Regions from separate parts of the Janthinobacterium sp. SUN211 genome, predicted to be linked through region 2. Evidence: predicted binding sites of a transcription regulator. Region 2 holds the regulator's gene; each other region holds the start of a gene.
The links. Region 2 encodes HrcA, which represses chaperone genes, less so after heat shock. Its sites were predicted from a motif close to TTAGCACTCNNNNNNNNNGAGTGCTAA; they were not measured.
Positions count from the first base shown of each region.

Region 1 (7,741 bases), on a different contig from region 2:
TCCCGCCGTAAGCTACCTGTTCGGCGTGACGGCGCCACTGCTGGCGCTGGCCGCCTGCTGCCGCAACGCCAGCCTGAGCGCACCCGGCGTCGTGCGCACGGGCTGGGGCCTGTTTGCGGCCGCCATGCTGTTCTGGAGCGTGGGCATGGCCCTTTCCGCCTGGCAAGACCTGAGCGGCCATGTGGCGTCCGACACGACGTATTTCTCCGATTTTGCCTATTTCATGTATGGCGCGCCCTTGCTGCTGGCCATTTCCTCGGTCAGCGACCGCCACCCTTCGCGCACCCTGCAATGGCTGGACGCCGTGCAAGTGCTGCTGGCTGCCTACCTGACCTACACGGCCATCTTTTCCGTCTCGCCCTTCGACCAGCGCTCGATCGCGCCGATACCCGCCAGCCTGCTGGTGACGACGTACAACGTGGAAAACCTCGTCCTGGCCTGCTGCGCCTCGCTGCGCCTGCTGGCGCACCGCCGCGATGGCGCACAAGGGCGTTTCTACCTGCTGCTCAGCGTGTTCCTGTGGTGCTACGCCGCCTGCGCGGGCGCCTATAATTACCTGACCCTGCACGCGCTGGCCGAATCCGGTCCCAGCGAGATACTGCCCAGCATGCCTTTCCTGCTGCTGGCGGTGCTGGCCATGCGCGTGCAGCCGGGCGAGGAAGAGGCGGCGCGGCCGCCGCGGCCGTTGACCTTGCTGATTGACAACTTCAGCCCCATCTTCTTCACGGCAGCCCTGCTGGGATTGGGATTCGTCGTGCTGCGCGAGAATTTTTACCTGGCGGCCAGCGCCCTGTTTGTCGCGCTGACGGTCCACGCGCTGCGCTCGGCCACCCTGCAAAGCCGCTACATGCAAAGCGAACTGGCCTTGCGCGCGGCGCATGACAAGCTGGAAAAGCTGTCGCTGACGGATGGCTTGACGGGCATCGCCAACCGGCGCTGCTTCGACCAGACCCTGCAGCTGGAGTGGCAGCGGGCCGCGCGCAACCAGCAAGCGCTGGCGCTGCTGATCATCGATATCGATTTCTTCAAAAGCCTCAACGATACCTTCGGCCACCCGTATGGCGACGCGTGCCTGGTGCAGATCGCGGCGGCCCTGCATTCCGCGCTGCCGCGCGCCAGCGACCTGGCGGCCCGCTTCGGCGGCGAGGAGTTTGCCGCCATCCTGCCCGCCACCGATGGCCCGGGCGCCCTGGCGGTGGCGCAGAAGATGCAGGAAGCGATCGCCGCGGCCGCCATCGCCCACGCGCCGTCGCGCGGCGGCCTGGTCACGGCCAGCATCGGCCTGGCCTTGAGTGACGCAGGACAAACGCCGGAAGCATTGCTGGCCGCCGCCGACCAGGCCCTGTACCGGGCCAAGCAGAATGGCCGCAACCGGGTCGAAGTCTAGGCTTTCAGCTTGCCGGTAATGACTTTCCATTGCGCCGGCGTCACGGGCGTGATCGACAGGCGGCTGCCCTTCTTCAGCAGCAGCATGTCTTCCAGCTCCGGCATCTGGCGCATCTCGGACAGGGGCAGCAGCGCCGTCTTCTTCAGGCCGCGCACATCGACGCTGATCCAGCGCGGCTGTTCAGGCGTGGCCTTGGCATCGAAATACTTGCCACCCGCTTCAAACTGGCTGTGATCGGGATACGCGCCGCTGGCCACTTCGGCCACGCCCGCCACGCCCGGCTGCGGACAGCTGGAATGGTAGAACAGCACGCCATCGCCCGGCTGCATGCCATCGCGCATGAAGTTGCGCGCTTGGTAGTTGCGCACGCCAAACCACGGCATGGTGTGCTGCGGCGCGGCCATCAGGTCGTCGATGCTCACTTCATCGGGTTCGGATTTCATCAGCCAGTATTGTTTCATGTTCACTCCCTATCAAAAGCAACAGGCGTAAAAAAACGGCTGAGCATGATGCTGCAACCGTTTTCTTTGTACTGCAAATTGGGCCCCGCCTGTGCCGCTATGCCGGCATCCCGAACCAAACGGTTCAAGGTGGTCACGTTAGTTCAATTTCGGGTTCGTCGAACGAGCGACGCTCACTCCCATCAAACAAAATTCGCAACCGATGCGCATAAATGGTTCAAGGAATATATGGCAATCGCGAACACCGCAGGGTAGACCCAAGTTTACTCCTTTGATCGCGCATCGCAAAGACAAATCGTCGCGTACGCGCTTAAAAAAGGTTTTCCTGGGGCGTCAGCGCACTATCCAATACTGTGTGCATGGCCGAGATTTTCTGCTTCACTTCCAGTATCGTCAATTCCGACAGCGGACCTTGCGGCGACTTCACGGACAGGAATTCCGCAGCCACGCCCAGGGCGGCCAGCACGGCGATGCGGTCGTTGCCCTTGACCTTGCCCGCGTCGCGGATGGCTTTCATTTTGCTATCGAGATAGATCGCCGCTTCGCGCAGCGCGCGCTCTTCGCCGTCGCGGCACACCATGCTGTAGGACTGGCCCATGATATTGACATCGACACGCGGCATTACGCTTCCTTCTCGTTCTCGGCAATATAGGCGCCCGCTTCCGAAGCGGCTTGCTCCAGGCCAGCTTGCACCAGTTCGGGAATTTTTTCCAGCAACGCTTCCACCCGCTCCTGCGCATCGCGCATGCGTTGCACGTACAGGGCGTTGTCGGCGGCCAGCGCGGCATTGTCCTTGCGCAATTGCGCGTTTTCACGGCGCAGCGCATGGGTCATTTCGGCCAGCAGGCCTATTTTGTCGGATAATTCGTTGAATTCGGAAATCATCCCGCCACTATAGGGCGGACGCTCCATGGGCGTCAATCGAATCACGCCGCTGTCACACATATTTACATCAATGCAGGGCAGTTGGCGGACAATACACGCTTTTTCCGGCGCTTTTCGCCATCTGCACGCATCCGCCAGCGCCGCGATGGCAGCGTTTTACTCGTCGACGTAATCGGGTTCGATATCCAGTCCGCCATAGCGGTTTTCGCAAGAGCGGCGCGTCAGCGTCTGTTGTCCACTCTTGCCGTCAAGCACCATCGTCAAGTCGCGGCAAGTACTGCGGTAGCTGCCAGGTTTGGCGTCCGTCCCCGAAGGCGTCAGGCGCACTGCCAGCGGCACCGCATTGCCCAGGCCCTTGTTGCTCCACTGGCGCGTCTTGCCATCCTCTTCATCCTTCAAGGTGCGCACGGCAGCCGTCAGCAAGGCTTTCTGTTCCTTCGCATTCAGCTTGGCGATGGTCACGTCGGACAGGAATGGCGGATACACGACGGGTGCTGGATCCTTGCCCTGCACATCCCAGTTGCCGCTGTTTTGCGAACAGGTGCGGCGGCTCAGGTCCTGCGACTTGCCAGCCGCCGTGACGACGAATTTCAGGTCGCGGCAGACGTGCGCCTTCAGGCTGTGTTCCGTCATGCCGGAGTTGCTGAAGTTATACGTGACTTTCACCAGCATGCCGCGGTCGCCGCCGTTGTCCCACACATGGGCTTCCTGGTCGTCGTCATCCTTGTTCAAGTCGTTGAACAAGTCATTGAGCAGCATGTTCTTTTCCAGCGGGGTCAGGGCCGCCACGGTGATTTCATCGACGATGGTGGGCGTTTGCGCGGCGGCATTGCCCAGGCAGGCGAGGCCGATGACGGTGACGGTGACGCCCAGCAGGCGCAGGGCGGGACGGGAAAGCGGGAATGGCATGGTTTCTTTCTGGCGCGAGCGGTGATATGTGGCGATATTGATATGCAATTGCAATCATCTTATCAAATTTCATAGTCAAACTCTGTTTCCTGTGCGTACAGGAACGCCCCCTCTCCGAACGACATGCTAGAGTCGCGCCTGTTGCTGACGCCCGGGAACGAGGCTTGTGCTGGCGCAAACCCTGTGTAGATGCAGGCTCTGCTCAGCATCTATCTATATGTTCCCCTTGAATAAGCCCTTGAAGTTGACCCTTAGCGTCCCTATAATTAGCACTCGTTAGTAGAGAGTGCTAACAAACTCTTTCGTAGCAATCCTCAGGACATGATGGTGTATGCCGGACAACAGCAGGGAACGCTACGCGGCGGGCGACGCCGCGATGCCACCACTGCCCAGCGCCGGCACGCACTCGATGACATGGGGTTTGCTTGACCGTTGCGGGCTGCTTTCAACGGCGGTCACTGAAAGCACGCCTGGCGCTGCGCCAGGCATGTATTCATTTAGCAACACCTATCCATTGAACTTTAAGGAGTTTTGTATGAATCTGCGCCCATTGAACGATCGCGTCATCGTCAAACGCCTCGACCAGGAAACCAAAACTGCGTCCGGCCTCATCATTCCTGATGCAGCTGCTGAAAAACCGGATCAAGGCGAAGTCCTTGCCGTAGGCAATGGCAAGATTCTCGACGACGGCAAAGTCCGTCCTCTGGATGTCAAAGTGGGCGACCGCGTCCTGTTCGGCAAGTACGCCGGCCAAACCGTCAAAGTTGACGGCGATGAGCTGCTGGTCATGCGCGAAGAAGACATCATGGCGATCGTCGTCAAGTAATTGTTTCCACGTTGTAGACAGATACATCCCGAAACTCAGGAGAATTGAACATGGCAGCTAAAGAAGTAGTATTCGGCGACGCAGCGCGCGCCAAGATGGTCGAAGGCGTCAACATCCTCGCCAACGCAGTCAAAGTAACGCTGGGCCCGAAAGGCCGCAACGTGGTCCTGGAGCGCTCGTTCGGCGCCCCTACCGTCACCAAGGATGGTGTGTCGGTAGCGAAAGAAGTTGAACTCAAAGACAAGCTCATGAACATGGGCGCGCAAATGGTCAAGGAAGTTGCTTCCCGCACCAGCGACAACGCCGGCGACGGCACCACCACCGCGACCGTGCTGGCACAAGCCATCGTGCGCGAAGGCATGAAGTTCGTTGCCGCCGGCATGAACCCGATGGACCTGAAGCGCGGTATCGACAAAGCTGTTGCAGCCACCGTCGAAGAACTGGCGAAAATCGCCCGTCCTTGCACCACGACCAAGGAAATCGCCCAGGTTGGCGCGATCTCGGCGAACTCGGACTACTCGATCGGCGAGCGTATCGCTGAAGCGATGGAAAAAGTCGGCAAAGAAGGCGTCATCACCGTAGAAGACGGCAAGTCGCTGAACGACGAGCTGGACATCGTTGAAGGCATGCAGTTCGACCGCGGCTACCTGTCGCCATACTTCATCAACAACCCAGAGAAACAAGTTGCCGTACTGGACAGCCCATTCGTCCTGCTGTGCGACAAGAAAATCTCGAACATCCGTGACCTGCTGCCGGTACTGGAACAAGTCGCAAAAGCTGGCCGTCCACTGCTGATCATCGCGGAAGACATCGAAGGCGAAGCGCTGGCGACCCTGGTTGTGAACAACATCCGCGGCATCCTGAAAACTTGTGCAGTGAAAGCCCCTGGCTTCGGCGACCGCCGCAAAGCCATGCTGGAAGACATCGCTGTCCTGACCGGCGGCCAAGTGATCGCTGAAGAAGTCGGCCTGACCCTGGAAAAAGTGACCCTGGCCGAACTGGGCCAAGCGAAACGCATCGAAGTGGGCAAGGAAAACACCATCGTTATCGATGGCGCCGGCGAAGCTGCCTCGATCGAAGCACGCGTGAAACAAGTGCGCGTACAGATCGAAGAAGCGACCTCGGACTACGACCGTGAAAAACTGCAAGAGCGCGTCGCCAAACTGGCTGGCGGCGTTGCCGTGATCAAGGTTGGCGCAGCCACCGAAGTCGAAATGAAAGAGAAAAAAGCCCGCGTTGAAGATGCACTGCACGCAACCCGCGCTGCCGTGGAAGAAGGCATCGTGCCAGGCGGCGGCGTAGCCCTGCTGCGCGCACGCGCCAACATCACGGTCAAGGGCGACAATCCTGATCAAGACGCTGGTATCAAGATCGTCCTGCGCGCAATGGAAGAGCCACTGCGCATGATCGTGCAAAACGCTGGCGAAGAAGCTTCGGTCGTCGTGGCAGCCGTACTGGCTGGCTCGGGCAACTACGGCTACAACGCTGCCAACGGCACGTATGGCGACATGGTTGAAATGGGCGTCCTGGACCCAGCCAAAGTGACCCGTTCGGCGCTGCAAAACGCCGCTTCGATCGCTTCGCTGATGCTGACGACCGACTGCATGGTCTGCGAAATCGCTGACGACAAAGCAGGCGGCGGCATGGGCGGCGGCATGGGTGGTATGGGCGGCATGGGCGGCATGGACGGCATGATGTAATGTCCGGCGGCCATCCGCGCAGGCGACGGCGCGACTGGCCGCATACGCAGGGACAGGGCTGGCAGACCAAAAGCTGCCAGCGCCTCCCGGCGGCCCCGAAAGCCACCTTCTACGGAAGGTGGCTTTTTTTCGCCTGGCGATTTGGCAAACCCGCTTCGCAAACCCGTTTGGCAAGCCCGGCGATTGCCGGCCTGTGCGTTTTGCTTTAGCATGGCCGCCATCGTCCCTCTTTCTCATGCTCACCATCATGCCGCCACGCGCCTCCTCTTCCAAAACCACCATCATCGCCGGCATCCTGGCCGGCTTGCTGGCCGCCGGGCTCGGCGCGTTCTACCTGCACCAGCAATCCGCGCCGCAGGCAGGCAATGCCCCGGCCGCGAGCAGCCAGACGGCGGCGCCGGAGCAGAACGCGCGCGCCATCGATGCCTTGATGGCTTTGCCGGAAATCAAGGCCTGGTCGGCGCATATCGAAAAGGCGTCGGGCGGCCGCGCCCATGGCGCCGTGATGGAAACGTCGCCCGAGACGCGCCTCGTCGATGGCGTCGCCTGTTATCAGCTGAGCTTTTTCGAAAATACGCCCGATGCGGCGCACCGGTGGGAGAGTTTCGTCGTCTCGCCCGACGGCAAGCGCATCCTCGTCGACGACATCGTCAGCGCTGAGCTGATCAGCCTGGAACAATGGCGCAAGGACAATGCGCCCATGCAGCGCGTCGCCACCCAGTAACACCCCTGCGCCGGCGACGGGCGCGATGGCCAGGGACGCTTGCCTTGCAGCACAAGCTTTACTTTCTGGCATCGAAGCCCGATACTCGCCCACATGCCAGCCATCACTGTCCGCCCCCTCGCGCCAGACGACGTTGCCGCCTACCGCGCGCTGCGCCTGGCCGGCATCGCCGAACTGCCCGCCGCCTTCTGCACCACGCATGCGGCGGAAAGCGGCTTGCCGCTGGCACAGATAGCCCAGCGCTTGCGCGCCACTTCCCACCAAATAATATTTGGCGCTTTCGACGAGGAACAATTGATCGCGCTGGCCGGCCTGCGCCGCGAACCGATTGCCGTCGTGCATGACAAGGCCAGCCTGTGGGGTGTGTACGTGGCACCGCAGGCGCGCGGACGCGGCGCGGGACGGCAACTGGTGCAGGCCGCCATCACCCATGCCTGCGCCATTCCCGAACTGGGCCGCGTGCGCCTGGCCGTGGCGCAGGACAACCACGCGGCATTGACCCTGTACCTCGCTTGCGGTTTTACCCTGGAAGACTGTCCCGCATCGGATGGCATGCTGCAAATGCAGCTGTGGCTGCCCCGCCCGGCGCGTGCAAGTGCCGAAAGTAATGTCTTTATGAAAATCAATACCTTACAAATCTCTGCGAAATAGCGGACAGGCCGTTTTTTCTGTTGCAAGCAAACGCGGCAGGCCTTAGCATCGCGGCTTACAAAAAAAACTTGGGGGAGAGCCAATGTCATCGGCCGAGACACAAACCGCCACGGGCAAAATGCCGCGGCAAATACCGTACATCATCGCCAACGAAGGCTGCGAACGCTTCAGCTTCTATGGCATGCGCAACATCCTGAC
Region 1 is NZ_JAPWIC010000002.1:243,869-251,609, reverse strand. Features, by position in the region: gene O3301_RS06790 (diguanylate cyclase) at 1-1,387, shown strand, start outside; gene O3301_RS06785 (EVE domain-containing protein) at 1,384-1,848, opposite strand; RNA gene ssrS (6S RNA) at 1,927-2,104, opposite strand; gene O3301_RS06775 (cell division protein ZapA) at 2,159-2,470, opposite strand; gene O3301_RS06770 (DUF904 domain-containing protein) at 2,470-2,733, opposite strand; gene O3301_RS06765 (hypothetical protein) at 2,890-3,642, opposite strand; gene groES (co-chaperone GroES) at 4,178-4,468, shown strand; gene groL (chaperonin GroEL) at 4,519-6,168, shown strand; gene O3301_RS06750 (hypothetical protein) at 6,416-6,892, shown strand; gene O3301_RS06745 (GNAT family N-acetyltransferase) at 6,986-7,543, shown strand; gene O3301_RS06740 (oligopeptide:H+ symporter) at 7,662-7,741, shown strand, end outside.
Region 1: groES (co-chaperone GroES) is a predicted target of HrcA. The motif match lies at 3,909-3,935, and genes of this name have one in related genera.

Region 2 (7,741 bases):
CCGCGTGAGAAATTTTGGGCAAAAAAAAGCCCGCTGGTAAAAGCGGGCTAAATCCAATTCTTGGAAGAGTTGGAGGAGACAGATGCATTATGCTGCATCGCCACATATAACTCCAATTTATCTTTGGAATATCAACTATAGATTTCCATGATATCTCTTCCCGGTAGCCGCCTGGCGGCTACCGTTGCCGCAACTCAGGCGGGTTTGCAGGCGATCTTCAGCGCCGTTACATTCCCTTCGCCCATGGTGCCTTTTTCAGTACCTGGCGCCAGCTCGCACTGCAGACCCTTCGGCTGAGCGGAGACGCTGATGGCATAGGTTTCGCCATAGGCGACAAAGCCGCCTATGGTAAAGGTCGTGGCATCCTTGAGCACCGGTGTTAGTGTACTACCGTTAATCAGTACCAGGCCATCCACGGTCAGGCCGGAAATCGTGCCGCCCACGGTATATTTGTTTTGGAAGCAAGTAACAGCGGCGCTGATATTGATGTAATGACCAGCCGAGCCGGAACCGCCGCTGATGCCGCAAGTCATGTGGGCCGGTTGTTGCTTGACGGTGATGTCATACGCGGTGCCGTAGTCGATGCGCTTGGCAAAGGTGAAGTTTGTTTTCCCCGCAGGAACCGGCAGGGGGTCGCCGCCATTGGCCAGGATCAATCCTTCATTGTTCAAGCCTGAGATCGTGCCGCTGACCTCATACGAGGCCTTGCCGCCGCAAGCGGCCAGTCCCAGGGTCAGCAGCAGCGCGGCGAGTGGGCGCAAGCAGGATAACTTCATGTAATTCTCCAAAAAATAGGTGACGGATCGCAAGGATTACTGCGGCGTGCAGTCAAGTGTGGCCGCGGTCGTGGCGGCAGAGCCCATCGTGCCGACCGTATCGCTGGCGTCGGCACTCTTTGAACCCTGGAAGCGGCACGTCAGGCCCGTTGGCTGAGCCAGTATGGAAATACCGTACGGGGCGCCGTCAGCTACCGATTCGAATGTGTAGGCGGTGGCGCCAGCCGACAGGGTGATGCCGGTGGAGCCCATCACCAGGCGCAAGTTGCCGGCGGTCAGGCCCGTGATCGTGCCTGTCAGCGGGTAGGTGTTGGTCTTGCAGCTCACCACGGCCGTGGTGACGGAGTAGCTCGATGCCTTGCCAACGCCATTGATGATGGTGCAAACGGCGCCCTTGGGCTGTTCCGCGATGGTGATATTGTAGCGATCATCGGTCTTCACCAGCTTGGTGAAGGCAACGTTGGTCTGGCCCGCAGTAACCGGCAAGCGTTCGCCGTCATTCTGGAGAATCAGGCCATCCTTGGCCAGGTCGCTGACTGAGACTTGCAGATACAGGTTGCCGCCGCTGCCGCCGCAGGCTGCCAGTGTGACGGCGCAAGCCGCCGCCAGCATCGAGCGCAGGTACAAATTTTTCATACATTCTCCAAAACGAATTAGGTTGGGTAGCGCAACGCGGACGCTGGCGCCGCATTGGAATGGCGCCTATTTTAGTCTATCTGGCAAGCTCGATGACCTTGCCTTGTATCACCCTGTAACAATTTTTCGCCAGGAAGCGCTGGCCCGGCCCCATTTCACGGGGGCGCAGCCATGCCGGCGGCGGCGATCGGTGCGACAATAGGCGCACCCTGCGCACCGTGACGCAGCATCCCATTGTGAGTCCCATGTCTCTTGCCCCCGTAAAACCCGCCGTGCCGCCCAAGGCCATCCTGTTCGACCTCGACGATACCTTGTGGCCCATCGCGCCCGTGATTGCCGCCGCGGAAACCCTGCTGCACGACTGGCTGGCCACGCATGCGCCCAAGGTGGCGCAGCAGTTTTCCATCGAGGTGCTGCGCCAGCACCGCCTGGCCATGCTCAAGGAACAACCGCATTTCCATGGCAACCTGATCGAGTTGCGCCGCGCGGGCTTGCTGGCCGCCTTCGAGGCTGCCGGCGAGGATCCCGCCCTGGTCGACGGCGCTATCCTGCAATTCCTGGCCGCGCGCAACCGCGTCCAGCCCTATGACGACGTCTTGCCGGGCCTGGCCTGGATGCGCCAGCGCATGCTGGTCGGTTCGATCTCGAATGGCAATGCGGACCTTGACATTATCGGCCTGGCGCAGCATTTCAAGGTATCGATCGCCGCCAGCGATTTTGGCGTGGCCAAGCCCGACGCCAGCATCTTCCTGGCAGCTTGCGCCGCGCTGGACGTCGCGCCCCATGAAGCCGTGTATGTCGGCGACGACCTGTATTTCGACGTGACGGGAGCGCAGGGGGCGGGCATGCGCGCCGTCTGGATGAACCGCAAGGGCAGCGATGCGCACCTGGCCGCCGGCGTGCAGCCCGACGCCATCTGCGCCAATTTTGATGAATTGTTGCTGTGGTTGCAAGGGCAACTGGAAGATTGATCGCCGCAGGCCGGGCGAACGTGCATAATAGGCGCTGTTGACGCACGTTCGGCCGCTTTCGTTGCCGCTTGCTTAACAAAATACTTGCCTAAATAAAACACCATGCAACTCGATACACGTGCCCAAACACTGCTGAAAGCCCTGGTCGAGCGATATATCGCCGACGGCCTGCCGGTCGGTTCGCGCGCCTTGTCGAAAATTTCCGGCCTGGACCTGTCGCCGGCCACGATCCGCAACATCATGGCCGACCTGGAAGAGCTCGGTTATGTGTCCAGTCCGCACACCTCGGCCGGACGCATCCCCACCCCGCGCGGCTACCGCATCTTTGTCGACACCTTGCTGACCGTGCGGCACCTGGACGAGCACCTGGTGGAATCGCGCATGCGCCTGCAGACGCCGCAACCGCAAAAAACCATCGCCAACGCGGCGCAGATGTTGTCGTCGCTGTCGCAGTTTGCCGGCGTCGTGCTCAGTCCGCGCCGCGAATCCGTGTTCCAGCAAATCGAATTCCTGCGCCTGTCGGAAAAACGCATCCTGCTCGTCATCGTCGCCCCCGGCGGCGACGTGCAGAACCGTTTATTGCTGACGGAGGCCGACTACACGCCGGCGCAACTGGTGCAATCGGCCAATTACATCAACCAGAATTATGGCGGCCTGTCCTTCGACGCCGTGCGCATGCGTCTGCAGGGCGAATTGCGCCAGTTACGCGACGATATGGGCAGTTTGATGCAGGCGGCCGTGGAAGCGGGCAGCGAAGCGATGGCCGACCATAGCGATGACATGGTGATTTCCGGCGAGCGCAACTTGCTCAGCGTGAGCGATCTGTCGTCGAACATGCATTCGCTGCGCCAGATGTTCGACATGTTCGAGCAAAAAACGGGCTTGATGCAGTTGCTCGACGTGTCGAGCAAGGCGACGGGCGTGCAGATTTTTATCGGCGGCGAATCGAACCTGGTGCCGATGGATGAGATGAGCGTGGTGACGGCGCCGTATGAAGTCAACGGCAAGATCGTGGGAACGTTGGGAGTGATCGGGCCGACGCGCATGGCTTACGAGCGCGTCATCCCGATCGTCGATATCACGGCCAAGCTGCTGTCAAGCGCGCTGAGCCATCATTGATCGTACTGCCTGACGCGCCGGCCGGTCCCTTGCGGAAACGGCCGGCTTGGGTCAGGCGGTTTTGTGCGGGCAAGCCGTCTTGATGCAGTTGCCGTAGATGGCCAAAGCGTGTTCGGCGATCTTGAAGCCGCGCTCTTCGGCCACTTTTTGCTGGCGCACTTCGATGTCTTCGTCGAAGAATTCTTCGACCCGGCCACAGTCGAGGCACACCAGATGGTCGTGGTGGGAACCTTCGTTGAGCTCGAAAATCGCCTTGCCGGTTTCAAAATGGTTGCGATTGAGCAAGCCGGCCTGTTCGAATTGCGTCAGGACGCGGTAGACAGTTGCCAAACCGACATCCATATTGTCGGCCAGCAGAATCTTGTAGACGTCTTCCGCGGTCAGGTGGCGTACCGGGCTACTCTGGAAGATATCGAGTATCTTCAGCCGTGGCAGGGTGGCTTTCAGGCCGCTTGCCTTGAGATCACTAGGATTGTTACTCATGTTTGTTGCTCGTATGTGGGTCAGGTGCTTTATCATATAGCGTTTTGTCGGGGAGTGCCAAAATATGCTTTTTTTTGGCGGGCCGGTCACTCCTGGCGTTTTGTTCATCCAATTGAGGTCATTTATGCGCGTAACACCGGCTGTATTGCCATCTCTCTGGCACCGTATTCCATTTCGAGCACCAGTCTTGGCAGGCATGGTCTGTGTCGCGCTGGCCATGTCCGGCTGCGCCAACCGTGGCATCCTGGGCGAAAAGCCGGCAGCTGCTCAAAAAGAAGGCAAGGAACTGGTTCCCGAACAGGGCGCACAAACGACCACCATTACGCCGCTGCAAAAATTCATGTGGTTTTTCTCGCCCTACCGTCCTGACATTCAACAAGGCAACTTTGTCTCCGAAGAGATGCTGGCCCAGTTGAAAGTGGGCATGACGCGCGACCAGGTGCGTTTCGTCCTCGGCACCTCGCTGCTGACCGATATCTTCCATGCCGACCGCTGGGATTATCCATTCCGCCTGGCACGGGGCAGTGGCGAAACCACCAGCAGCCGCGTGGTCGTGTACTTCGGCAAGGATGGCAAGGTTGAACGTTTCGAAGGCGGTAACTTGCCGACGGAGAAAGAATACATCGACCGTATCGCCGGTCCGTCGCCGTTTGCCAAGGTCGCCAAGGCCGATGCGCCAGCCGCCGCCGTGCCGTCGCCCGTGGCGCCGAGCGCCGTACCCATGCCGGCCGATGCCGCACCCGCCATTCCTGTGAGCAAGCCGGAAGTGACGCCTGCGCCTGCCGCCGAGCCTGCACCTGCTGCCGAACTCACCAAATAAGTTGCTGTAAGAGAATAAAATGACTGAACTGAAAATTGCCATCGCTGGCGCCAGCGGCCGCATGGGCCATATCCTGATCGAAGCGGTCAGCAATGCGCCCGACGCCGTGCTGGCCGGCGCGCTCGACCGTGCCGGTTCGCCGTCGATCGGACAGGATGCGGCCGCCTTCCTCGGCAAGCCGGCCGGCGTGCTGACGGAGTCCGACCTGGCGAAGGGCCTGGCGAACGCCGACTTCTTGATCGATTTCACGCGTCCGGAAGGCACTTTGCAGCACCTGGCGTATTGCGCCGAGCACGGCATCAAGATGATCATCGGCACCACTGGTTTCGATGACGCTGGCAAGGCCGCCATTGCCGCCGCCGCCGAAAAGACGGCCATCATGTTCGCGCCGAACATGAGCGTGGGCGTGAATGTCACCATGAAGTTGCTGGAACTGGCCGCGAAAAGCCTGTCCGAAGGCTACGACATTGAAATTATCGAAGCCCATCACCGCTTCAAGGTCGATGCGCCGTCGGGCACGGCCCTGCAAATGGGTGAAGTGGTGGCCGGCGCCTTGGGACGCGACTTGAAGGAATGCGCCGTGTATGGCCGCGAAGGCGTGACGGGCGAACGCGACCCGTCGACCATCGGCTTTGCCACCATCCGCGGCGGCGATATCGTGGGCGACCATACGGTGTTGTTTGCCGGTATCGGCGAGCGCATCGAGATCAGCCACAAGTCGAGCAGCCGCGTCACCTACGCCCACGGCGCCCTGCGCGCCGCGCGTTTCCTGGCCGACAAGCCCACGGGCCTGTTCGACATGCAGGATGTGCTGTCGCTGAAGAACTGAGGAAGACCATGGCCACTGCCATCCTGAATGGAAAAGACATCACCGACGCAGCGAGCTTTCACGCGCAATGCGTGCAAGCCTTCGGTTTCCCCGAGTTTTACGGCAACAGCATGGATGCCTGGGTCGATTGCCTCAGCTACCTGCGCGACGACGAAAACATGACGCAGTTCCGTTTGAAACCGAACGAAGTGCTGGACATCGTGGTGCAGGACGCCGAAAGCATGAAGGCGCAAGTGCCTGATTTACTGGAAGAAATCACGTTTTGTATTGCCGGCATCAATGAGCGCTATGAAGATTACGGTGAAAAGCCGGCGCTGAAACTGGTGCTGAAATAAGGCTGAATCAATAAAAAACGCCGGACAGTGTTGCCACTGCCCGGCGTTTTTCTTTAGACGACCTTGCGTTCGCGCAAACCGTCGATCTGGCCGCCATCGAGGCCCAGCCATTGCTGCAGCACCTCCTGGGTATGCTGTCCCAGCAATGGCGGCGGCAAGCGGTACTGCACCGGCGAGCCCGACAGGCGCACGGGATTGGCCACCAGCGCCACCGTGCCCGCCGTCGGGTGCGGCATCTCCACTTTCAAGCCACGCGCCACCACTTGCGGGTCGGCAAAGACCTGGTCGATGCGGTTGACGGGGCCACACGGCACGGCTTGCGCCTCGAAGGCGCTGATCCACTCGGCCGTCGTGCGCATCACCGTGGCCTGGCGCATCAGCGGAATCAGGATTGCCCGGTGCGCCACGCGCTGCGGATTGGTGGCGAAACGTTCGTCCTGCGCCCATTCCGGATGGCCGGCGACGGCGCAAAAGCGCGAGAATTGCCCATCGTTGCCGATCGCCAGAATCATGTCGCCATCGGCTGTGGGAAAGTCTTGATATGGAACAATGTTCGGATGCGCATTGCCCATGCGCTGGGGCACCTTGCCGCCGCACAGGTAATTGGCGGCCTGGTTGCCTAGCGCCGCCACTTGCACGTCCAGCAGGGCCAGGTCGATATGCTGGCCCAGGCCCGAGCGTTCCCGTTCGGCCAGCGCCGCCTGCACGGCGATGGTGGCGTACAGGCCTGTCAGGATGTCCGTCTGCGCCACGCCCACTTTTTGCGGCCCGGCGCCAGGCTGGCCGTCGGGCACGCCCGTGATGCTCATCAAGCCGCCCATGCCCTGGATCAAAAAGTCATAGCCGGCGCGCGCCGCGTACGGCCCATCCTGGCCGAAGCCGGTAATCGAGCAATACACGAGGCGCGGGTTGAGTTCCAGCAAGCTGGCCGCGTCCAAGCCGTATTGCTTCAAGCCACCCAGTTTGAAATTTTCCAGCAAGACATCCGCCTCGGCCGCCAGCCGGCGCACCAGGGCTTGCCCTTCCGGGGCGGCCAGGTCGATGCACAGGGAGCGCTTGTTGCGGTTGGCGCACTGGAAGTAGGCGGCCTCGGCGGTGTCGCGGCCATCCTCGTCTTTCAGATACGGCGGCCCCCAGGAGCGCGTGTCGTCGCCGCGGCCCGGCTGTTCAACCTTGACCACGTCGGCGCCCAGGTCGGCCAGCATTTGCCCGGCCCACGGGCCGGCCAATACGCGCGACAGGTCCAGCACGCGCAAGCCGGTCAGCGGCGCGGGCCGCAGGGTGGAAGCCAAGGCGTCCATTAGTTGAACGCGGCGATGCCGGTGATGGCGCGGCCGATGATCAGCGCGTGCACATCGTGCGTGCCTTCGTAGGTGTTGACCACTTCCAGGTTGACCAGGTGGCGGATGACGCCGAACTCGTCGGAAATGCCGTTGCCGCCCATCATGTCGCGCGCCACGCGAGCGATGTCCAGCGCCTTGCCGCAGCTATTGCGTTTCATGATGGACGTGATTTCCACGGCCGGCGAGCCTTCATCCTTCATGCGGCCCAAGCGCAAGCAGCCTTGCAAGCCCATGGTGATTTCCGTCAACATGTCGGCCAGTTTCTTTTGCACCAGTTGATTTGCAGCAAGAGGGCGGCCGAATTGCTGGCGGTCCATCGTGTACTGGCGTGCCTTCAGGTAGCAGTCTTCGGCCGCGCCCAGTGCGCCCCAGGCGATGCCGTAGCGGGCGCTGTTCAAGCAAGTGAACGGGCCTTTCAAGCCGCGCACG
Region 2 is NZ_JAPWIC010000011.1:124,307-132,047, forward strand. Features, by position in the region: gene mmsB (3-hydroxyisobutyrate dehydrogenase) at 1-8, shown strand, start outside; gene O3301_RS27230 (hypothetical protein) at 195-809, opposite strand; gene O3301_RS27235 (hypothetical protein) at 813-1,412, opposite strand; gene O3301_RS27240 (HAD family hydrolase) at 1,658-2,383, shown strand; gene hrcA (heat-inducible transcriptional repressor HrcA) at 2,486-3,502, shown strand; gene fur (ferric iron uptake transcriptional regulator) at 3,554-3,985, opposite strand; gene O3301_RS27255 (outer membrane protein assembly factor BamE) at 4,182-4,805, shown strand; gene dapB (4-hydroxy-tetrahydrodipicolinate reductase) at 4,825-5,634, shown strand; gene O3301_RS27265 (barstar family protein) at 5,643-5,969, shown strand; gene O3301_RS27270 (CaiB/BaiF CoA-transferase family protein) at 6,023-7,270, opposite strand; gene O3301_RS27275 (acyl-CoA dehydrogenase) at 7,270-7,741, opposite strand, start outside.

Region 3 (7,741 bases), on a different contig from region 2:
CTGGTAATTCCAGGCGGACCAGGCACGGCGGCGTTGCGGCAGGCAGGAGGCATCCGTATGCAGCACAGCCCGGTTCGGCTGGTAGCGCACGGCTTCGAGCACGGAGCGCTCGTCGTCGCGGATATCTCCCAGCAGGGCCAGCGACTGGTCGCTGTGGCAAGCGAGCACGACGTGATCGACATGCTCGACGCCGGCGGCCGTATGCAGCTCGACCATGCGCGCGCCGCCGTGCCCCTGGCGGCGCACGGCCAGCACGGGGCACGCCAGGCGCTGCTGCGGTATGCCCGCCAGCAATTTTTCCACGTACACGCGCGAGCCGCCCCGCACCGTGCGCCATTGGGGCCGGTCGCTCACTTGCAGCAACCCATGGTTGTGGCAGAAACGGATGAACGTGGCCAAAGGAAAGGCCAGCATCTGGCGCGCCGGACACGACCAGATGCAGGCGGCCATCGGCAACAGATACCAGTGACGGAATTCGTCGCCGTAGCCGTGCAGGTCGAGGAATTCTCCCAGCGACAGGGCCGGCGCCGGCAAGGCGGCCGTGGCCAGGGCGCTGGCCTGGCGGTTGAAGCGCAGAATGTCGCGCAACATGCGCAGGAAGGCGGGGCGCAGCAGATTGCTGCGCTGGGCAAACACGGTGTCCAGATTGGCGCCCGCCCATTCCAGCACGCGGGCATCGGGCGCAGCGCCCAGCGGCATCTTCACGGAAAACGACATGTCGCTGTCGGCCGCCTCGACGCCGAGTTCGTCAAACAGTTGCACCAGATGCGGGTAGGTGGCGTGGTTAAACACGAGAAAACCCGTGTCGACGCCATGCGTGACGCCATCGAGCGTGACATCCACCGTATGGCTGTGGCCGCCAAAGTAATCGCCCGCCTCGTACAAGGTGACGTCCTGGCCCGATTGCGCCAGGCGATAGGCACACGACAATCCTGCGATTCCTGCTCCGACGACGGCAATTTTCATGAGTGCACCCGTGTTATGTTTGTCCTGGACAAAACAAGCTGCATCGATAGTCAGTCAAATATTGATCTATGTCAATGAGCACCTGTTGTCGTTCACAAACTTATACGCGAGCAATATCCAATCGGATTCAGCTATTTGGTACGGGGCGGCGGAAGGCGTAGAATGCCAGTAACGTTCTTTTCGGCATGCGAGCAACCCCACTGGTATGGATACTGACCTGCAACTATCTCCTGCCTTCAGCATCGGCGATGTCGAACGCGACACAGGGCTGGCCAAGGAAACCTTGCGCGTGTGGGAGCGCCGCTACGACTTTCCCCAGCCGCGGCGCGACGCCTTTGGCGAGCGCAGCTACCCGGCCGAACAAGTGCAAAAGTTGCGCATGGTCAAACGCCTGCTGGACCTCGGATTTCGTCCGGGAAAAATCATGCAGCACAGCACCGCGCAACTGCAGCAGCTGGCCAGCGCCGGCAGCACGCCGCCGCCCGCGCCGGCGCCCCAGCTCGAACACTACCTGGCCCTGTGCCGCAGCCACCAGATGGCGGAACTGGGCGACGCCCTGCGCCAGGCGCTGGCCGTGCTGGGCTTGAAAGCGTTCACCATCGACGTCATCGCCCCCCTCACCGGCATGGTGGGCGAAGCGTGGGCTTGCGGCGAACTGGCGGTTTACGAAGAGCATCTGTATAGCGAAACCTTGCAAACGGTGATGCGGCACGCCATCTTTTCCCTTCCGCAAGCAAGCAGCCCATCCATGCGCTCGCCGCGCATCGTCCTCAGCACCTTGCCGCAGGAGCGTCACGGCCTGGGGCTGCTGATGGCTGAAGCGCTGTGCGCGGCGGCCGGCGCCCATTGCATGTCGCTGGGCGTGGAAACGCCGCTGACAGACATCGTCGCGGCCGCCCGCGCGCAGCGGGCCGACATCGTCGCGCTATCGTTTTCCAGCGCCAGCAAGCAACGGCAGACGCGCGACAGCCTGCAGCAGCTGCATGCAAGCTTGCCGCCAAGCATGGAATTGTGGGCAGGGGGACGCAGTCCCGTGCTGACCAGGCAGCCGCCCCCCTTCTTGCATGTGCTGGACTTGCGGCAAGTCGACGAAAGCATCGCCGACTGGCGTCGCCGCCACCAGGCGCTGGCCCTGCAAACCCACTGAACCGGCGGAAAAGCGCGGCAACTGCGGCGATCTCCGTGGATAGCGGCGCAATGTTGCCAATCGAACAGTAAAGCATGAAGGGCCGGGCGCGCTCTGGTAGAATAGCCCGTAACACAGTGTCCGGCGCCGCCGGGCCTTAGGTCAGCACCCGCCACCACACATCCATGTTTAGTTTCTTCAAGAAAAAACCCATCGCTCCCGAGGCTGCACCAGCCGAGCCCCTCGTCCTTCCCGCCGCCACGCCGCCTGCACCGCAGCCTGCCGCCACGCCCCTGAGCGGCGCGCCGGCCGAGCTCGTGCCCGTGATCGTCGCAGCCGAACCCGAGAAAAAATCGTGGATGACGCGCCTGAAGGCCGGCCTGTCGAAAACCTCGAACACCCTGTCCGTGCTGTTCGTCGGCGCGAAGATCGACGACGCCCTGTACGAAGAGCTGGAAGCGGCGCTGCTGATGTCGGACGCCGGCATCGACGCCACCGAATTCCTGCTCACGGAATTGAAGAAAAAGGTCAAGGAAGACAAGCTGCTCGACGCGGCCGCCGTGAAGGCCGCCCTGAAAGTGCTGCTGATCGACCTGCTCTCGCCGCTGGAAAAGCGCTTCGAGCTGGGCCGCCACAAGCCGCTGGTGATGATGATTTCCGGCGTGAATGGCGCAGGCAAGACGACCACCATCGGCAAGCTGGCCAAGCACATGCAGTCGAATAACCAGTCCGTGCTGCTGGCCGCGGGCGACACCTTCCGCGCCGCAGCACGCGAACAGTTGATGGTCTGGGGCGAACGCAACAACGTCACCGTGATTTCGCAGGAATCGGGCGATCCGGCCGCCGTGGCCTACGACTCCGTGCAATCGGCGAAGGCGCGCGGCATCGACGTGGTGATGGTCGACACGGCGGGACGCTTGCCGACGCAGTTGCACCTGATGGAAGAATTGAAGAAAATCAAGCGCGTGATCGGCAAGGGCATGGATGGCGCGCCGCATGAAACCCTGCTTGTGATCGACGGCAACACGGGCCAGAATGCCCTCACGCAAGTGAAGGCCTTCGACGATGCCCTGCAGTTGAGCGGCCTGGTGATCACCAAGCTGGACGGTACCGCCAAGGGCGGCGTGCTGGCGGCGATCGCCCGCGTGCGTCCCGTGCCCGTGTATTTCATCGGCATCGGTGAGAAAATTGAAGACTTGCAGCCTTTCGTGGCTGCCGAATTTGTCGAAGCGCTGCTAGGATAAGCCTATACATGATTGAATTTCAGCACGTCTCCAAGCAATACTCCGCCGACGCCGTGGCGCTCAGCGATATTTCCCTCAATATTGCCAAAGGCGAGCTGGTGTTTTTAGCGGGCCCGTCCGGCGCCGGCAAATCCACCTTGCTGAAAATGATCGCCGCCATGGAACGCCCCACGTCGGGCAAGCTGATCGTCAATGGCCAGGACATGGCGAAGATCAAGCCGGCCGGCGTGCCCTTCCTGCGCCGCAACATGGGCCTGATCTTCCAGCAGCAAAAATTGCTCAACGACCGCTCCATCCTGGCCAACGTCATGCTGCCGCTGCTCGTCGTCGGCGCCCACAAGACGGCGGCCGAACAGCGCGCGCGCGCCGCGCTCGATAAAGTCGGCCTGCTGGACCGCGCCATGGCGCGTCCCCTGTCGCTGTCGGGCGGCGAGCAGCAGCGCGTGTCGATCGCGCGCGCCATCGTCAACCGGCCGCAGATCATCCTGGCCGACGAACCGACGGCCAACCTGGACCGCGCCAGCGCCAACAAGGTGCTCGACGCCCTGAAAGCGTTCCACTCCGTGGGCGTGACTTGCCTCATTTCCAGCCATGACGAACAGATGCTCGACGCCGCCGCCCGCGTGATCCACCTGAAAAACGGCCAGCTGGTGGCCATCGACAAGGCCACGCAGGCGCCCGTGTTCGCGCCGCCCGATCCCGATTTCGCCCCAGGCTTAGATGACGGCGAAGGAGAACAGGCATGAGAGGCTGGTTCCGTCAACATCGCTTCGCCCTCGGTTCGGCGCTGATCCACTTGCGCAAGTCGCCGGGTGGCTTCCTATTGAACGTGCTCGTCGTCGCCATCGCCCTGTCGCTGCCGTTCGCCGGCTTGACCATGCTCGACAATGTCCGCCCCATGTCGGAACAGATGTCGGTCGACCCGGAAATCAGCGTCTTCCTGAAGATCGACACGCCGCGCGAGCAAGCCGTGGGCCTGGCGGGCGCCATGCGCAAGATTGTCGGCGAGCAAAAGGCGAAGATCGTCTTCATCCCGCGCGAACAGGCGCTGGATTCGCTGAAAAACAAGAACGGCCTGGCCGATGTGCTGAGTACGCTGGGTGACAATCCCCTGCCCGACAGCTATGTGCTGAAACTCGACGCCTTCAGCAGCGCCAGCGAAGCGCAGGATGTCGATGCGGTGGCGGAACAGCTGCGCCACTTGCCCGGCGTGGAATCGGCGCAAGTCGATTCGGCCTGGGTCAAGCGCCTGGCGGCCCTGCTGGGCGTGCTGCGCCTGGTGCTGCTGCTGCTGGCCATTACCCTGGGCGTGGCCGTGATCGCCGTCGTCTTCAACACCATCCGCCTGCAAGTGATGCAGCAGCGCGATGAAATCAGCATCTCGAAATTGATCGGCGCGACGGACACCTTCATCCACCGTCCCTTCTATTACACGGGCGCCCTGCTGGGCTTGTGCGCCGGTGCGCTGGCCCTGGGCGCCGTGGCGCTGGCTTTGCAGCCGCTCAATACGGCGATTGCCGAGTTTGCCCGCCTGTATGCGTCCGAATTCCAGCTGGTGCCGCTGGCGCCGCTGCCGATGGCCGGCTTGCTGGCCGTCAGCGCCGGCCTGGGCCTGATCGGCGCCTTCCTCTGCGTGCAGCGCCACCTGGCGCGCCTGAACTGATCTTCTTTCCCATGGCGGCGCCTCCGGTGCCGCCATGCGCCCTCCCCATACTGCTGTTATCTTGATATTAAGCAAGTATTCTTAAGGTTCGCTTCAGCCAGAGGCCGTAGACTGGCTACGTTGTCGTGAAGCGGCCTGCAGCACTGTTCAGATCGCTATTCAGACATATTTATCAGGCATTCATTCGCCATAGCATTTAGGCTATCAGATCGATTAAATGTGCTGATTGGCACTCTCAAGCAGAGAGTGCTAATATAGGGACATACCAACAGCAGAACCGCCATGGACGCCAGATCAAGATGGTGCCGCGATCTGCAAAGTGCAAGACCGAATACGCAAAAACGACGATACAAGCTGCCACGTCGCGTGACGTGGCCAACTGGAACAAAGCAAGACTACGAGGGAGAAAACATGACTATGATGTCCGCAACGTCCGCATTGGTTCCGACCAAAAGTAATGCGCTGGGCCTCGGGTTCACTGGCAATCTGGGCAATATCGACGCCTATATTTCGGCCGTGAACCGCCTGCCCATGTTGACCCACGACGAAGAAATTTCGCTGGCGACACGCCTGCGCGAAAAAAATGACCTGGCCGCCGCGCAAGAACTGGTGCTGTCGCACCTGCGCCTGGTGGTCTCGATTGCCCGCGGCTACCTGGGCTATGGCTTGCCGCACGCCGACCTGATTCAGGAAGGCAATATCGGCTTGATGAAAGCCGTGAAACGTTTCGATCCGGACCAGGGCGTGCGCCTGGTGTCGTACGCCATGCACTGGGTGAAAGCCGAGATGCATGAGTACATCCTGAAAAACTGGCGCCTGGTCAAGGTCGCGACGACGAAGGCGCAGCGCAAGCTGTTCTTCAACCTGCGCAGCCACAAGACGGGCCTGGATGCGATGACGCCGAAGCAGATCGATGCGCTGGCCAAGCTGCTCGACGTGAAACGCGAAGAAGTGATCGAGATGGAAACGCGTTTGAGCGGCCGCGACATTGCTCTGGAATCGCCGACCGACGATGAAGACGACAAGTTTTCGCCGATCGCCTACCTGTCGTCGGAGCAAAGCGAGCCGACCAAGGTGCTGGAAGCGGAACAAGTGACGCGCCTGCAATCGGAAGGCCTGGAAACGGCCCTGTCCAAGCTGGACGCCCGTTCGCGCCGCATCATCGAAGCGCGCTGGCTGGCCAACGACGACGGTTCCGGCGCCACCCTGCACGCGCTGGCGGAAGAGTTCGGCGTATCGGCCGAGCGCATCCGCCAGATCGAAGTGGCGGCGCTGAAAAAAATGAAGGGCGCGCTGGCGGCCTACGTGTAATCGCAAGCAATGCCGCAATGTAAAAGGCGCCGCAAGGCGCCTTTTAGTTTTACTACTTGATGTTTATCAACAGATAAACATGGCAGCCAGTTAAGCTGCAGCCAGGCCCTTGCTGATCAATTCAGCAACGACTTCATTCAGATCCGCACCGCGCTCCTTGGCCAGGGTCTGCAATTGCAAGACCAGATCGCTGTTCAGCTTGACGGCGAATGGCACCAGGCCCAGGGCCTGGTCGCGCTTGCGCTGTTCGCGGCGGTCGACGACCACCGCTTCCTTACCGAATGCACCGGCGCCGGGAACATTCATCTTTCCCATCAGTTTCTTGGCATCGCTTTTGGCCAGGTCGGTTTTTTTCATGGTTGTTTCCTGATTTTCAAAACAGCCATTCTACGCAGTAATCGGCGCGCCGCGTGGCTCGCGCCTCAATTCATCGGCAGCACGCCAATAGTGCGCCGGAAAAATATCATTTTGTTACTATCATTTTATCCCACGCGTGAACAAGCACGCCGGGGACGCTCCACCTGAAAGGAAAAACATGTCTACTCTGAACCGCTCTTACCGCACCGTGCTGCTTCCCCTGTTCTTCGCCTGCCTGGCCATACTGGCCGGCTGCGGCGCGGCCGGCAGCGCCGGCGACGCGGAAAACACGCCGCGCAGCGTCACCCACGTGCTTTCGCCGGGCGAACAGGTGGCCATCACGGCCACCGATACCCTGAAACTCGAACGCGTCAACGACAGCCGCTGCCGCAAGGGCGCCGTGTGCGTGTGGAAAGGCTACGTCAGCTACAGTTTCAGTTTGCTCAACAGCGCGGGCACGACCGACATCGTCCTGTCCGAGTCCATGCCCGGCGCCGCCAGTTCCGTCACCGTCAACCACCTGACGTTCACCCTGCTCGACGTCGACCCGGCCACGCCGCCCACCCTGAATGCGGCCGAGCCCACCTACCGGGTCAAGGTGAAAATCACCCAGGGCGCGCTGCCCCGCTGATGGCTAGGCATCGTGGCGCCGCTGGCTGTCTTCGGGCGCCTGCTGCCGCTCCAGCAAGCCGTAATCGCGCACGACGGCGGCAATGCGCAGCCGGTAATCGTCGAACACGCCGTGCCGGCCGGCCGATTGCGCCGCGCGGTGCGCTTCCAGCTGCCGCCACTGCGCCAGCGCCGCCTCGTCGCGAAAGAACGATAGCGACAGCAATTTTCCTGGCTCGCTCAGGCTGCTGAAGCGCTCGATGGAAATGAAACCGTCCACCTCATCGAGCAGGGGCCGCAGGGACGCCGCCAGGTCCAGGTACTGCTGGCGTCCTGCGGCGCTGGGCCAGACCTCGAAAATCACGGCAATCATGCGTTTTCTCCTTGCGCAAACACGGGGATGCGCGCGTTCAGCGACGGCAGATAACGCCACGCCAGCGGCAAGCGTTCCAATGCCCCGGCCCA
Region 3 is NZ_JAPWIC010000009.1:61,796-69,536, forward strand. Features, by position in the region: gene O3301_RS24445 (NAD(P)/FAD-dependent oxidoreductase) at 1-966, opposite strand, end outside; gene O3301_RS24450 (MerR family transcriptional regulator) at 1,172-2,113, shown strand; gene ftsY (signal recognition particle-docking protein FtsY) at 2,278-3,336, shown strand; gene O3301_RS24460 (cell division ATP-binding protein FtsE) at 3,345-4,082, shown strand; gene ftsX (permease-like cell division protein FtsX) at 4,079-4,999, shown strand; gene rpoH (RNA polymerase sigma factor RpoH) at 5,417-6,310, shown strand; gene O3301_RS24475 (hypothetical protein) at 6,401-6,667, opposite strand; gene O3301_RS24480 (hypothetical protein) at 6,846-7,298, shown strand; gene O3301_RS24485 (antibiotic biosynthesis monooxygenase) at 7,302-7,649, opposite strand; gene O3301_RS24490 (cytochrome P450) at 7,646-7,741, opposite strand, start outside.
Region 3: rpoH (RNA polymerase sigma factor RpoH) is a predicted target of HrcA. The motif match lies at 5,226-5,252, and genes of this name have one in related genera.